DNA from 2 places in the Streptomyces sp. CA-146814 genome. Region 1 is predicted to be linked to the other one. Evidence: riboswitches for the same ligand, from Rfam matches in the RefSeq annotation. Region 1 holds a riboswitch; the other holds the start of a gene.

Region 1 (7,787 bases):
CCGCCATCCGCACCGCTCGGCCGGGCTGCCCTGCCGGACCGGCGAGTCGGTGATCTCGGTGGACGGCGAGGGCACGGTGCGGCGCTGCCACTTCGTCAAGGCGGAGCTGGGCAACCTCTACGACGGCAGCTACCGCGCGGCGCTCGGCCCACGGGCCTGTCCGCTCGCCGTGTGCGACTGCCACATCGGCTATGTGCACCTGGAAACGCTGCCGCTGTACGACGTGTTCGCGGGCGGCGTGCTGGAGCGGATACCCGCCGGGTTCGGCGCGGGCCCGGCGCCGGGCGGACCGGTGGTCCCGGGCCCGTCCCGGCGTACGCTCCCGCTGCTCGGCCCCTGACCTCTACAGCGGCAGCAGGTCCGGCCGCTTCGCCGCGACGTGGTCGCCGGACGACTCGCCGCGCAGCCGTCGGCCGATCCACGGCACCAGGTACTCCCGCGCCCACTGGACGTTGTCGCGCCGCGCGTCGAAGGGCGTGCGCTGGGCCTGCGGCGGCCACGGCTGGTCCGGGTCGGCCGGCACGTCGTGGCCGAGGACCTGGGCGGCGCGGAGCGCGACGCGGGTGTGGCCCTCGGGCGACAGGTGGAGCCGGTCGGCGTCCCAGGCGCGCCGGTCCTGGACCGAGCGCAGCGACCACAGGTCGAGCACGGGGCACCGGTACCGGTCGGCGATGGCCCTCAGATGCACGTTGTACGTGGCGATCTTGCCGCGCATGTGGCGCAGCACCGGAACGCCCCGGGTGTCGAACCCGGTGGTGACCATGACGGTGCCGACCGCCTGGGTCAGGTCGGCGACGGCCCGCTCGAAGCGCTCGGCCAGGTCGTCGGGGTCGGCGCCGGGCCGGATGATGTCGTTGCCGCCGGCGCAGAAGCTGACCAGGTCGGGGGCCAGTTCCTTGGCGCGGGGGATCTGCTCCGCCACGATCTGGTCGAGGAGGCGTCCGCGTACGGCGAGATTGGCGTAACGGAAATTGCCGTGCCGGGTGTCGTCGTCCGGGTTCGTCGCCGCGTCGGGGACCGGGAGCCGGTCGGCGAGGAGCACCGCGAACCGGTCCGCCCAGCCGACGAAGGCGCCGTCGGGGCCTGGGTCGCCGACGCCCTCGGTGAAACTGTCCCCGATCGCCGCGTACGACCCGATGATGTTCTGCTGCTGGGTTCTCGAATCGTCTGCCACAAGCCCATATCCTGCACCGTTCAATGTGACCTACGCGACCGTAATACGGGGTTGACGGGTGGTGACATAGACCACCCGGTCAGATTTCGGTAAAGCCGGAATAAGTGGAGGGGCGGTGCGCCGCCGCGCACCGCCCCTCGTTCACTTCTTCTCGCCCTCGGGTCAGAGGGAGACGCCGTGCTGCCGCAGGTAGGCGACCGGGTCGACGTCGGAGCCGTAGCCCGGGCCGGTGCGGACCTCGAAGTGGAGGTGCGGGCCGGTGGAGTTTCCGGTGGAGCCGGAGAGGCCGATCTGCTGGCCGCCGGTGACGGTCTGGCCGGCGGAGACGCTCAGCGAGGACTGGTGGGCGTACTGGGAGTACATGCCGTCCTCGTGCTGGATGACGACCTCGTTGCCGTACGAACCGCTCCAGCCGGCCGAGACCACGGTGCCCGGGCCGATGGCCTTGACGGGGGTGCCGGACGCGGCCTGGAAGTCGGAGCCGGTGTGGTAGCCGCTGGACCAGCTGGCGCCGGAAGCGCGGTACTGGGTGGTGACGTTGGCGTTGTCGAGCGGTGCGGTCCAGCCGGAGCCGGTGGCCTGGGAGGAGCCGGTCTGCGTGGAGGCACCGGACTCGGCGGCGGCGTCGGACTCGTCGGCCGAGACGGTGTCGGCCTTCGGGGCCGGCTCGGCCTTCTTCGGGGCGGCCTTCTTCGGCGCGGCGGCCTTGGGGGCCGGAGCGGACTTCTTGGCCTCCGAAGGCGCGGCGGAGCCGGTGGCCTTGGCGCCGAGGGTCAGCTTCATGCCCGGGAAGATCAGGCTCGGGTTCTCGCCGACGGTGGAGCGGTTGTCCTGGTACAGCTTCTGCCAGCCACCCTTGACCTGGTGCTCGGAGGCGATCTTGGCGAGGTAGTCGCCGGAGACGACGGCGTACGTCTTCGCGGTGGTCTTCGCCGTGGCGGGCGCGGCCTGCGGGGCGGCCTGGGCGGCGGCCGAGGCGGCGGCGGGCTTGACGGCGGGGGCCGCCTTCTCCGCGGCGTGGGCGCCGGTGGCGCCGAACAGCGGGAGGGCGAGTACGGCGCCGCCGGTGCCCGCGGCGAGGACGCCGCGGTGGATCGGGCCGGACTTGGGACGGCGGTGCTTACCCTTTGCGGGCATGGGGAAGTTCCTCTCCGGCGCCTGCGAGGTGAGCTGTCGGGTTCGGGCTGGAGATGCCCGGCCGCCGGATGGCGACTTCACCCCGAGCCGGTCCGGATCGCTCCGGGCCGGCGGCTTACCTGGTTCCCCCGCTCCTGCCACACGTGAGTGGGTGGGTGCGAATTCCGGGCGGCGGCAGGATTAGGCGGTCCGTCCGGATTGACGGTGACCGTAAACGAGTCGGGACGACAGGAACAAGCCGTCGGTTCCGCCCCGGAATCATCGATTCAATTTCGCTCCGGATTTCCCGTCACACTCCGTGGATTACGGATCTTGGCTTTCCTTGCGGATCCCGGGAAAACGCCTCGGAGCCACCGCCACCGTCCGTCACGGATATGATCCCGCTCACCTACGGATTCCCATCTCCCCCATTAGCGGGGCATGTTCTGCGAAATGCACCAATACGGACATGCCGTCGGCGGGAGCCCTGACGCACCGTCAGTCAGCCGATGGTTGCCCGGTGAACCGATGTCGTATCGTCACAGGAGCGCCCTCGCCGGAGAGCCGCGCCGACGCCAGAGATTCCAGGAGCCACCGTGACGCAGCAGGTGCCGCAGGTCCCGCCGACCGAGACCGCACTGACCGGAGTCCGCAACTTCCGCGACGTGGGCGGGCTTCCCACCACGGACGGGCGGCGCACCGCCTTCGGCCGGCTCTACCGCAGCGGCCACCTGGCGCACGCCACCGCCGAGGACGCGCTCTTCCTCGCCGGGCTCGGGCTGCACACCGTCTTCGACTTCCGGAACTCCGCCGACCACGCGCTCGACGGGTACGACATCGAGCTGACCGGTGTCCGCAATGTCAGCATTCCGCTCTCCGACCCGGCGGACGGCGCCGAGTTCTGGCGACTGGTGCGTGACGGGAACATCGAGCAGCTGCGGTCGATCCTGGCCAACGGCAAGGGCACCGAGCGCATGATCACCATGTACCGCTCGACCATCGTCGACCGCACCGCCGAGCACAGCCGCGTCCTGCACGCGCTCGCGGAGGACAGCGTGCCGGCCCTGATGCACTGCGCGGCCGGCAAGGACCGGGCGGGTCTGTCGATCGCGGTCTCGCTGCTCGCGGTGGGCGTCGAGCGCGAGGCGATCGAGGCGGACTACCTCAAGTCCAACGACCCGCACCGCCGGTACAAGGTGAAGCGCACGGACATGTCCGAGACCGGAATGTCCCCCGAGGTGATGGAGCTGCTCAATCCGCTCTTCGGCGCGCAGGCCTCCTACCTCGAAGCGGCGTTCGCGGCCATCGACGAGACCTGGGGCACGACGGACCGCTATCTGACGGAGGGCCTGAAGGTCTCCCCCGAGACCCGGGAGCGGCTCCGCGAGCGCCTGCTCGACCAGGGCTGAGCGGCTATTCGGCGCCCGCCACCACGAAGAGCAGGTAGAGGAAGGCCGCGATCACGTGGCCGACCACCAGGTAGGCGAAGAGCCGGATCACCAGGCCGCGCGGCATCCGGCGCTCCTGCGTGTCCTCGGTGGCCTTCGGGCGCCTCGGGGTCAGCGGGTCGTAGTGCTCGGAATCGGACATGACGGTCCTCTCTGCCGGCCTCGCGGCCGGTGGGTACGAAGGCTCCGGTGGTACGGAAGGTCGCGGCGGTGAGCGGGGCGCCGGGGTCAGCGCGTGTGGAGCGCGTTGCCGAGGCAGAGCTCGGCCGCGGGGCTCTGGAGCAGGGAGTGGACGAAGAGCAGCTCCGCCCCGCCCCGGTCCAGGGCCGCGATCCGGTGCGGGGTGAGCGAGTCGAAGTGGGCACTGTCGCCCGGGTCCAGATCGTGCACGGTCTCCCCCAGCGCGACCCGCAGCCGCCCGCCGAGGACGTACAGCCATTCCTCACCGGGGTGCACCCGCACCAGATCGCCCTGGGCGCCGTACGGGACCCGGACCCGCAGCGCCTGCATGGCGCGGCCCGAGCCGCCGGCCCGGCGGTACATCCAGCCGTCCGCCTCGGCACCCTCGAACGCGCCGCCCCGGATGACCGCCTCGCGTTCGGGCGGCTTCTCGCCGAGCAGCTCGGAGACCGTCGTACCGTAGATGCGGGCGAGGCCGAGCAGCATGGGAAGCGAAGGCTGCCGGCGGCCGGTCTCCAGCCGGGAGAGGTGGGCCGGGGAGAGTCCGGCCCGCTGGGCGGCGGTCTCCAGGGTGAGACCGCGGCCGCGGCGCAGGTCGCGCAGGCGGGGGGCGACGCCGGGGAGCTCGTCGGCCGCCCCTTCGTCCGGAGGGTTCATGTGTCCATTGGGCCAGGAACTTTCCTCCGGGGCAAATAACTTACCCCAGAGGCAAAAGCTCAGCGGTTGGCCACCGCCTGCTTGACCAGTGTCCGGCCGAAGTCCCACATCAGACCGCCGCCGCTGTGCGCATCGTCCATGACCTCGGTGAACGCCGCCACGAAGCGGTCCACCTCCGCCTCTCCGATGATCAGCGGTGGGATCAGCTTGATCACTTCCAGGTGGTCGCCGGAGACCTGGGTGAGGATGCGGTGCTTCTGGAGCAGCGGCACCACGACCATCTGGGCGAAGAGCCCCTTGCGGGCCGCCTGGAGCATGGTCCACCGGCTGCGGAGCTTCAGCGAGGACGGGCGCCCGAACTCGATGCCGATCATCAGCCCGCGCCCGCGCACCTCGTGCAGCAGCTCGTAGCGGTCCACCAGCGCGGAGAGGCGCTCCCGCAGCAGATCACCGGTGCGCCGGGCGTTGGCGACGGTCTCCTCGTCCTCCATCACCGTGAGCACCGCGAGCCCCGCCGCCATCGCCTGGGCGTTGGAGCCGAAGCTGGCGGAGTGGACGAGGACCCGGTCCATCGAGGAGTAGACCTTGCGGAAGATCCACTCCTTGCCGAGCGTCGCGCCGACCGGCACATAGCCGCCGGAGAGCGCCTTGGCCACGCAGACGAGGTCGGGCTCGACACCGTCCTCGTGCTGGTACGCGTAGAAGTCGCCGGTCCTGCCGAGCCCTGTCTGCACCTCGTCGGCGATCAGGAGCGCCTTGTGCCGGTGCAGCAGCTCCTGCGCCTCGCGGAGGAAGCCGGGCGGCGCAGCGTGCACGCCCTTGCCCTGGATCGGCTCGACGACCAGGGCCGCCACATCGCCGCGCTTCAGCTCCCGGCGCAGCGCGTCCAGGTCGCCGAGCGCGATCGGGGTGTCGGGCAGCAGCGGGGCGAAGCCTTCCTTGAAGCCGCTCTCGCCGTTGACGGAGAGGGAGCCGGTGGTGAGCCCGTGGAAGGCGTGGGTGCAGTAGAGGACGCGGGGCTTCCCGGTGGCGTACCGGGCGAACTTCAGCGCCGTCTCGACCGCCTCCGTACCGCTGTTGCCGAAGAAGACCCGGTCCAGATGCGGGCTGTGGCCGAGCAGCTTCTCGGCGAGCAGCCCCGGCAGCGGCTGGCAGTCGAAGCGGGTGAGGTCGGCGAGCTGGGCGTCGAGCACGTCGTGCAGGGCCTGGCGGACGACCGGGTGGTGCCGGCCGATGCCCATCACACCGAACCCGGCGAGCATGTCCAGGTAGTCGTTGCCCTCGGCGTCCCAGAAGTACGCGCCCTCGGCCCGCTCGTAGACCTTGTCGAAGCCGATGGTGTGCAGCATGCGCGGCAGCTGGTGGTTGAGGTGGCACGCGTGCAGTTCGTACCGCTCGTGGCCGCGCTCCGCGAGGAGCCGTTCCAGGTCGAAGCCCTGCGGCCCGCCGTCCGTCATCGCCCGTTCGTCTCCTTCGCTGCGTGTTACGAGGGGGCCGGGTGCGGCCGGCCCCCTCACCGTCACGACGTCACCGGTTCCCGCCGACGCTCTCCCGTGCCGCGCGCAGCGACTCCTTGAGCGAGCCCATCGTCGCGAGGACGGCGGTGGGTTCGTAGCCGCAGTGCGCCATGCAGTTGGCGCAGCGCGGGTCCTTGCCCCGGCCGTACTTCTCCCAGTCGGTCTCCTCGATGAGCTGACGGTACGTCGGTACGTAGCCGTCGCTCATCAGGTAGCAGGGGCGCTGCCAGCCGAAGAGCGAGTAGTTGGGGATCGCCCACGCGGTGCACGGGAAGTCCGCCTTGCCTTCCAGGAAGTCCAGGAAGAGCGGCGAGTGGTTGAGCCGCCAGCGGGCCCGGTTGCCGCCCGCGAAGGCCTTCTTGAAGAGTTCGCGGGTCTGCTCGACGCCGAGGAAGTGCTCCTGGTCGGGCGCCTTCTCGTAGGCGTAGGCGGGCGAGATCATCATCTCGTCGACCTTCAGGTCGTCGTTGAGGTAGTTGAGGACCTCGATGATGGTCTGCGGGGTGTCGGTGTTGAAGAAGGTGGAGTTGGTGGTGACGCGGAAACTGCGCGCCTTGGCCTCCTTCATCGCGGCGACGGCCTCGTCGAAGACGCCTTCCTTGGCGACCGACTCGTCGTGCCGCTGCCGCAGCCCGTCGATGTGCACGGCGAAGGCGAAGTAGGGCGACGGGGTGAACTTGTCGAGCTTCTTGCGCATGAGCATCGCGTTGGTGCAGAGGAAGACGTACTTCTTCTTCGCGACGAGCTGGCGCACGATCTCGTCGATCTGCGGATGCATCAGCGGCTCGCCGCCGGCGATGGAGACCATGGGGGCACCGGATTCGAGCACCGCGCCCACTGCCTGGGCGACCGGCATGCGCTGCTTCAGGACACCGGCCGGGTGCTGGATCTTCCCGCACCCCTCGCAGGCGAGGTTGCAGGCGAACAACGGCTCCAGCTCGACGATCAGCGGGAACTTCTCACGCTTGCGGAGCTTCTGTTCGAAGAGATACGTCGCGACCTTGATGGACTGGCGGAGCGGCATGGCCATCTGGCTCACCTCCTGGGGAGCAGTAAAGATCGGTGCCATTCGTAGAAAGCCGGAAGGACGGCACGGAGAACACGGAAGGCCGATATTCCACCGCGAACCGTGCCGATACGGACGAGCTCATGCTCTGGAGCGTCCACGACCACCCGGACGGCCGCAACCGGGCGCGGCCCGTGGCACAGGGCGGTACGCAGTGTCGCTGCGGACTCCATGTCCACCGCGACGGCCCCGGTGGCCCGCAGTGCGGCCCGCTCCGGGCCGCGTACGACGTGGTCGGAGCCGGTGAGCGGGCCGGTGTGCACGGCTGAGCCGGGCGCGGCCCGGGCCAGGGCGGCGACCAGCAGCCCGGTGCCGGTGCAGGGGGTGGCGCCGTCCGCGTCCCGGGTCTCCTCGGCGACGACGAGGTCGCCGGGGTGCATGCCGGGGGCGAGGCCGGCGCAGAAGCCGGAGGCCATGACGGCGGCGTCCGGTACGCCACCGGGGGCGAGGGCGCCCGCCACGGCCGCCTCCGCCGCGCGGGGGCCCATGCCGGTCCGCAGGACCCGTACCGGGCCGCCGGCACGCTTGCCGCTGCGCAGGGCCAGCTGCTCGATGCCCAGCGCGCAGGCGACCAGCAGCGGCGCCTGGGAGGCCCTGGGCCCCGGTGCGTCGGCCATCAGGCGCCCTTG
Region 2 (7,787 bases), 3.1 Mb from region 1:
TCCGGCACTACGGGGACCTCGGTCTCCTCGTGCCGAGCCGGCTCGGGAGCAACGGCTACCGCTACTACGACCAGGACGCCCTCGTCCGGCTGCAGCGCATCCTGCTGCTGCGGGAGCTCGGGCTGTCGCTGCCCGCGATCAAGGACGTGCTCGAAGGGCAGCAGGACACTTGTGTGGCGTTGCGGGCGCATCTGCGGCTGCTCGAACAGGAGCAGGCGCGCATCGGGCGGCAGATCGCCTCGGTGCGGACCACTCTCCACAAGACGGAGGAGGGGACGGAACTCATGGCCGAGGAAGTGTTCGACGGGTTCGACCACACCGCTCATGAGCGGGAGGTGACCGAGCGCTGGGGGCGCGCGGCGTACGAGGAGGGCGACCGGTGGTGGCGTGGGCTCGGCGAGGAGGGGCGTAAGGCCTTCCTCGCCGAGCACGAAGCCATCGCGCGGGACTGGGGACGGGCCCGGGAGGCCGGGGCCGATGCCGGTGGTGAGCAGGCTCAGGAGATCGCCCGGCGGCACTGTGCGTGGCTGTCGTCGTCCACGGCGGCGAGCGACGCGTCGGGCGGCGGGCCGGGCCGGGCGGCGGGACGAGCGGCGGGCCGGGCGGCGGACAAGGAGCCCGGTCGCTCCTACGTCATCGGGCTCGGCGAGATGTATGTCGCCGATCCCCGCTTCGGAAAGAACTACGATCGCTACGGGGACGGCACCGCCGCCTTCGTACGGGATGCACTGACGATCTACGCCGAACGCCGGCTCTCCGACTGACCACGGAGGGCCTCGGCACCAGGCCCGCTTCCCCCTATTCGGCCGATGACGGGTCGCCGCACGGCGCGGCTCCGGGAAGCCTGGGCGGGGCGCGGTACCGTCCGCAGCCGTGGCCGGACCGGGCAGCAGGAGTGCACAGGTGGTGGGGATGGCGGATAAGGGGCGCGGGCTCGTGAAGGCGAGCCTCGGGATCCCCGGGCGGGCCGCGCCCGGCTCGACGGGGCGCGGGAAGCCGGTGGTGGCGCGGAGCGCCGGGACGCGGCGGTTCGTGCGGCTGCTGCCGGTGCTGCTGATCGGCGGCGGGCTCCTCTTCGACTCGCTCGCGCCGCCCAACTTCACCGCCGTACCGCTGTTCGTGGCCGCGCCGCTGATCGCCGCGCCGTTCTTCTCGCTCGCCAGCACCATCCGTACGGGAGTGGCCTCGGTCCTCTCCGTCATCGCGATGCGGATCTCCGACGGCACGTCCACGCAGGTCGTCCCGGTCATCGAGATGATCACGGTCCTCACCGCCGCGGCCCTGGCCCTCGTCATCAACGGGGTCGTGCGCCGCAGCAACGAGCAGCTGGCCTCGGCACGGGTCATCGCGGAGACCGCCATGCGGGCCGTACTGCCGACGCCGGCGGAGCGGATCGGCGGGCTCCAGGTGGCGGCGCGGTACGAGGCGGCGCAGGCGGACGAGTTCGTCGGCGGGGACCTGTTCGCGGTGGCGGACACTCCGTACGGTGTACGCCTGGTCGTCGGCGACGTGCGCGGCAAGGGACTGGACGCCGTGGAGGCGGTGGCGGTGATCATCGGCGCGTTCCGGGAGGCCGCCGAGCAGGAGCGGTCCCTGGAGGGCGTGGCGCAGCGGCTGGAGCGGGCGCTCGCGCGGGAGGGGACGCGGCGGTACGGGCTGGATGCCATGGAGGGGTTCATCACCGCCGTCCTGGCCGAGATCCCGCCCGGCTCGGCCTCCCTGCGCCTCGTCAACCGCGGCCATCCCGAGCCGATCCTGCTGCACGCGGACGGGGCCCTGGAAGTCCTGGCCCCGAGCGTGCCCGCGCTGCCGCTGGGGATGGACCTCGGCGTGTGGCCGGACCGGTCCGACGAGTGGGAGCTGCCCGCCGGTTCGACGCTGCTCGCCTTCACGGACGGCCTCTCCGAGGCGCGCGACGCGAACGGCGTCTTCTACGACCCGGCGGCCCGGCTGCGCGGCCGCATCTTCCCCGGCCCCGAGGAGCTGCTCTCGGCGCTCACCGACGACGTACGGCTGCACACCGGCGGCCGGTCGACGGACGACATGGCGCTGCTCGCGGTCAGCCGGCCGGCGGAGGGCCAGGCGCCGCGGCGGACGACGGTGAAGATCGTCGGCCGGGGTGATGACACGGTGCGTAATCGATGAGCACCGCTCCGCATAACAGTTGACACACCATCAGAAAAAGAGGTGTGGGCGAGGGGTCGTCAAGCCGTCCGATTCGGGCGGCTTGTGGGTGGTAAGTCCCCGTCGAAGCCGTTAATGATCAACAGGAACAGCTTGGAATCGGGCCCGTCTGTCTATTAACGTTCGATAACGCAGCGCGGTCGTCCCAGCCGTCGTCAGAGACGGCGCCGTGCGCGAGCGCCGAATTCCGCAAGGGAACCGGGGAACCACCTACATGGGGTGAATCGGACGCCTGTGTCTCCATCGTGAGGCAGAGGGGCCCGTAGGAGACCTTCCTGCTCCGAACCCGTCAGCTAACCCGGTAGGCGAGAAGGAAGGAAAGGAGCGCGCCCACGTGGCGTCCAATCACCCTGCCCCTGAGGCCCCGTCACCCTTCACTGCCGATGGCCTCGGTGGCCCGGAGCGGACGTGGGAGGAGTGGAACCCCACCGCGGAGTCCATCCGTCCCGTGCGCGGCAAGCACCGCGTGTCCAAGCAGCGGGGTCTCGCCCGTAGCTCCACCGTCCTCGGGGTCGGCGTCATAGCGGCAGTCGGTGCGGGTGGCATGGCCACCGCCCAGAGCAAGCCGCCGGTCTCCATCTCTCTTCCCGATTCCATCGCGGACAACCTCCCCGACGCCAAGTCCCTTCCCGGCGTCGGGGCGTTCATGTCCGACGACGCCGAGGACGCACCGGTCCTCGCCGCCGCTCCGCTCACCTCCGCCGGCATCACGACCGCCGAGGCCGAGCAGGGCACCACCGACGCCGGCGAGGCCCTGCGCGCCCGGATCCTCCAGCAGGCCGAGCAGCAGCAGGCCAACGCCGACGCCGAGGCCAAGGCCGCCGAGGAGAAGGCCGCGGCCGAGAAGGCCGCCGCCGAGGCGAAGAAGCAGCAGGACGAGGCCGAGGCCAAGGTCAAGGCCAAGATCGCCGCCGAGAAGAAGGCGGCCGAGGAGGCCGCGGCGAAGAAGGCCGAGGAGGAGCGCCTCGCCAAGCTCCGCGCCAGCTACACGCTGCCGGCCTCCTCGTACACGATCACCTCGACCTACGGCCAGTCGGGCGCCATGTGGTCCTCCGGCCAGCACACCGGCCTGGACTTCGCCGGAGCGGCCGGTTCGCCGCTCAAGGCCGTGCACAGCGGCACCATCACGGAGGCCGGCTGGTCCGGTTCGTACGGCTACCGCACGGTCCTCCAGCTGGAGGACGGCACGGAGATCTGGTACGCGCACCAGTCCTCGATCGACGTCTCGGTCGGCCAGCAGGTCAGCACCGGCGAGACCATCGGCCGCATGGGCGCGACCGGCAACGTGACCGGTGTCCACCTCCACCTGGAGGTCCACACCGCGGGCGGCTCGGCGATGAACCCGGTCGCATGGCTGAACAGCAAGGGTCTCTCCGTCTGAGGCACTCGCGCCCGTAGGACCCGAAACCCCGGCAGCCCTGACGCTCACCCCCCGACGTCAGGGCTGCCGGTCCGTCCGGCGGCCGGTCCGTCCGGCGGGTCGGCGGGTCCAGGGGTGGAACATGGGGCTCCGGCGTGCGGAATGCGCGGCTCCGGCGCGCGGGATGCGCCGCTCCGGAATGGAATGCGCCGCTCCGGAATGGAATGCGCCGCTCAGGCACGGAATGCGCGGCTCCGCGATGGAATACGAGGCTCCGGCACGTAATGCGCGGCCCCGGCACGGAATACACCGCTCCGCCGCTGCCGTTGAACCCCGACATGACTTCTCTGCGCACGCTCGGCAGCTCCGACCTCCAGGTCTTCCCCCTCGCCCTCGGCGGCAACGTCTTCGGCTGGACCGCCGACGAGGACCGGTCCTTCGCCGTCCTGGACGCGTACGCCGCGGCCGGCGGCAACTTCGTCGACACCGCCGACGCCTACTCCGCCTGGGCCGAGGGCAACCGGGGCGGTGAGTCGGAGACCGTCATCGGCGCCTGGCTCGCCTCCCGCGCCAACCGTTCCGACATCGTCGTGGCCACCAAGGTCGGCGCCCACCCCGATTTCCAGGGGCTCTCCGCCGCCACCATCAAGGGCGCGGCCGAGCAGTCGCTGCGCCGCCTCGGCACCGACCACATCGACCTCTACTACACGCACTTCGACGACGAGACCGTCCCGGTGGAGGAGATCATCACCGCCCTCGACCAGCTGGTGAGGGACGGCAAGGTGCGCCACATCGCCGCCTCCAACATCAGCCCGGAGCGCCTCCAGGAGTCGCTGGACTTCTCCGAGCGCGAGGGCCTGGCCCGGTACGTCGCGCTCCAGCCGCACTACAACCTGGTCTCCCGCGCCACCTATGAGGGCCCGCTCCAGGAGACCGCCGCCCGCGCCGGCCTCGCCGCCGTCCCGTACTACGCGCTGGCCTCGGGCTTCCTCACCGGCAAGTACCGCCCCGGCGCCACCGTGGAGAGCGCCCGCTCCGCGAAGGCGGGCGAGCACCTGGAGTCGGAGCGCGGCCGCACGGTGCTGGCCGCCCTCGACCAGGTGGCCACGGAGCGGGGTGCCGAGATCGCGACGGTGGCCCTCGCCTGGCTCGCCGCCCGTCCGACGGTCGCGGCCCCGATCGCCTCGGCCCGCACGGTCGAACAGCTCCCCGCGCTGCTGGCCGTCGCGGACCTGGAGCTGACGGAGGCGGAGCTGGCGGCCCTGACGGAGGCGTCGGCCTGAACCGCCTTACGGGGGAGGCGGGGTGGAGCCGTACGGGCTCTGTCGGCCGTACGGGTACGGCTGCTGCGGGGGCGGGCTGCCGTACGCGGTTCCGTGCCCCTGCCCGTAGCCGTAGCCGTAGCCCTGCCCGTGCCCGTAACTCTGCCCCTGCGCCTGCGCCTGCCCCTGCCCGTATCCGTGTTCCTGTCGCTGTCCGTACGGCGCCGGCTGTCGGTACGGGTGTGGGCGCGGGCCGGTGCCGGTCATCTGGGCCGCGTGGGTGAGGGCCGGGGCGGCGATGGCGCGGCGTTGCCAGAGGTGGTGCAGCAGCTCCCGCTCCCGGACGGCGAAGTCCGGGCCCACCGCGTCATGGCGGGCGCGGCGGCGCAGGCCGGCCAGGGTCGTCGCGAACGACTCGTACTCCGCCACCGCGCGCGCCGCCGCCCGGCCCCGCGACCGGTCCTGCTTCCCGTGCCAGTGGCGGGCCAGATCGCGCGCCACGCCCCGGGTCCGCATCGAGGAGAGGGCCAGCGGCTCGGCCGGGGTCAGCCAGCCGGCCGTGGCGTACGCGGGCAGTTCGGCGGCGAGCGTCCGCAGCTCACGCCGGCGCCACCAGATCGCCAGCCAGGTCACCAGCGCGAAGACCGGGACCATCACCATCCCGTACATCGCCCAGAAGCCGTACGGGCCGAAGGCCGAAGAGCCGTTCCACAGGGCGTGCAGGCCCATCGCCAGCAGCAGGCCGAGCACGGGCAGGGCGATCCGGCGGACCCGGTGGTGGCGGGCGCTGATGGCCGCGAAGCCGAAGCCGAGACCGGTGAGCACCGTGAACAGCGGATGCGCGAACGGCGACATCACGATCCGTACGAAGAACGTCCCGGCGGTCACCGAGGCGATCCCGGAACTGCCGAGCTGCTGATCCTCGTCGAACGCGTTGCCCAGGTAGAGGATGTTCTCGGTGAAGGCGAAGCCCGTCGCGGTGAAGCCCGCGACCACGATGCCGTCGACCACGCCCCGGAACTCCCGCCTTTGGAAGATGAAGATCAGCAGGATCGAGACGGCCTTGGCGCTCTCCTCCACGACCGGGGCGATCACCGTCGCGCCCAGCGTGTCGGCGCTCGCCGGGTCGGCCGTCGCGGTGGCTATCCACCGCATGGCGAACGAGTTGGCGATGATCGCGACGAGTGCTGCGGCGCACGCGCCCCAGGCGAAGCAGAAGATCAGGTTCCGCCAGGGGCCCGGCTCGACCCGGTCCAGCCAGCGGAAGGCGGCCATCAGGAGCGGTACCGGCAGCAGCGCCAGGCCGAGGCCGACGAGGAACCCCTCCGGGCCCGTCTGCTCGCGGACCAGGGCGAGGATCACCAGCCCGCACAGCGCGAGCGCCACGATCACGGTCCCCAGGCGGAACACCTTGCTGCGCCAGACCAGGGAGACGCGGCGCGGCCGGTACTGCCAACGGCCGCGCTCCGGCACGGCGCCCAACACCTCCTCGGGCCGCTGCTCGTGGAGGACCGGGACCGCCGGCTGCCGCTGCTGGTACTGCACGGAACCGTCGGACACCCCTCGACCCTAACGAGGAGCACTGACACCCGGCGACGGTGCATCCGGCCAGGACGGCTCGCTGTTCGGCCAGGACGGTTCAGTGCTCGGCCAGGGTGGTTCGGTGTTCGACCGGGACGCGCCTCACCCGGCGGCGGTCTGCCCGGGCGGTGTGTCAGATCCGGGCGAACAGCAGGTCGTGCACGACGTGGCCCTTGTCCAGGCCCTGGCCCTCGAACCGGGTGAGCGGCCGGAACGCCGGACGCGGCGCGTATCCGCCGTCCGCCGCCGTGTTGGCGAAGCGGGGGTGCGCGGTCAGCACCTCCAGCATCTGCTCCGCGTACGGCTCCCAGTCGGTCGCGCAGTGCACGATCGCGCCGGGCTTGAGCACCGGGGCCACCAGGTCCAGGAACTCGGGCTGGATCAGGCGCCGCTTGTGGTGGCGGGCCTTGGGCCACGGGTCCGGGAAGTAGACCCGCAGGCCGTCGAGCGACTCGGGGGCCAGCATCTCGCGGAGCAGGATCACCGCGTCGCCGTTGGCCACCCGTACGTTGGTCGAGCCCGCCTTGTCCGCCAGGCCCAGCAGGTTGCCCTGGCCCGGGGTGTGGACGTCGACGGCGAGGATGCCGGTGCCCGGGTCCTCGGCCGCCATCTGCGCGGTGGCCTCGCCCATGCCGAACCCGATCTCCAGGACGACCGGCAGCCCGTCGAACAGCTCGGCCAGATCCAGGACCCGCTTGCCGTCGATGTCCAGGCCCCACTTCGGCCACAGCCGCTCCAGGGCCTCCTGCTGGCCGGTGGTGACCCGGCTGCGGCGCGGCTGGAAGCTGCGGATCCGGCGCTCGTGGTGCGAGCCGGCCGGGTCGGCGGCGGGGCCACCGGGGAAGCGGGGCTCCTGGCGCAGCCGACGCGCCCGCTCGAAGGAGGCGGCCCGCAGCGCGGCGGCCTCCTCAGGGGTGACGTCGGCGGCGGTGGACCCGGTCGCGGACCCGGTCACAGGGGTCGCCGCCGCCGGCTCGGGAGTCGCGGCGGGGGCTGAGCCGGTCACGGTGGCCTCGGCTGCCTCTTCCGGGGCCGGGGCCGGGGCCGGGGCGGGGGTGGGGTTCAAGGGCTGCTCAGACACAATGACCCGATTCTACGGCGGGCGGCCTCCACCCCGTCTCCCGAGCCCGGCGCAGCGCCCGCCGCGCCACCTCGCGCCCGATCGGCAGGCACGCCGTCGCGGCGGGCGACGGGGCGTTCAGCACATGCACGGTGTGCGGGGCCTCGCGGATCAGGAAGTCGTCGACCAGCGTGCCGTCCTTCAGCACCGCCTGGGCCCGGACCCCGGCGGGCGACGGGCGCAGATCCTCCTCCCGCACGGCAGGCAGCAGCCGTTGGACGGCCTCGGTGAAGGCGGACTTCGAGAGCGAGCGGTGCACCTCGCCCGCCCCGTACCGCCA

The links. A riboswitch is a leader RNA that binds a small molecule or an ion and turns the genes downstream of it on or off. The one in region 1 is predicted to bind cyclic di-AMP.
Region 2: another riboswitch for cyclic di-AMP. It lies ahead of ACQP09_RS18460 (M23 family metallopeptidase); the one in region 1 lies ahead of ACQP09_RS31915 (LysM peptidoglycan-binding domain-containing M23 family metallopeptidase).

Annotation. Positions count from the first base shown of each region.
Region 1 covers NZ_CP192068.1:7,222,536-7,230,322, reverse strand. Annotated here, with positions in the region: gene ACQP09_RS31925 (STM4011 family radical SAM protein) at 1-340, shown strand, start outside; gene ACQP09_RS31920 (SGNH/GDSL hydrolase family protein) at 344-1,174, opposite strand; gene ACQP09_RS31915 (LysM peptidoglycan-binding domain-containing M23 family metallopeptidase) at 1,337-2,311, opposite strand; cyclic di-AMP (ydaO/yuaA leader) riboswitch at 2,315-2,475, opposite strand; gene ACQP09_RS31910 (tyrosine-protein phosphatase) at 2,887-3,699, shown strand; gene ACQP09_RS31905 (DUF6126 family protein) at 3,704-3,880, opposite strand; gene ACQP09_RS31900 (helix-turn-helix domain-containing protein) at 3,967-4,575, opposite strand; gene ACQP09_RS31895 (aspartate aminotransferase family protein) at 4,635-6,032, opposite strand; gene hpnH (adenosyl-hopene transferase HpnH) at 6,103-7,122, opposite strand; gene ACQP09_RS31885 (1-hydroxy-2-methyl-2-butenyl 4-diphosphate reductase) at 7,128-7,775, opposite strand; gene shc (squalene--hopene cyclase) at 7,775-7,787, opposite strand, start outside.
Region 2 covers NZ_CP192068.1:4,164,892-4,172,678, forward strand. Annotated here, with positions in the region: gene ACQP09_RS18450 (MerR family transcriptional regulator) at 1-764, shown strand, start outside; gene ACQP09_RS18455 (PP2C family protein-serine/threonine phosphatase) at 913-2,145, shown strand; cyclic di-AMP (ydaO/yuaA leader) riboswitch at 2,353-2,507, shown strand; gene ACQP09_RS18460 (M23 family metallopeptidase) at 2,519-3,565, shown strand; gene ACQP09_RS18465 (aldo/keto reductase) at 3,883-4,827, shown strand; gene ACQP09_RS18470 (PrsW family intramembrane metalloprotease) at 4,834-6,366, opposite strand; gene trmB (tRNA (guanosine(46)-N7)-methyltransferase TrmB) at 6,521-7,468, opposite strand; gene lhgO (L-2-hydroxyglutarate oxidase) at 7,461-7,787, opposite strand, start outside.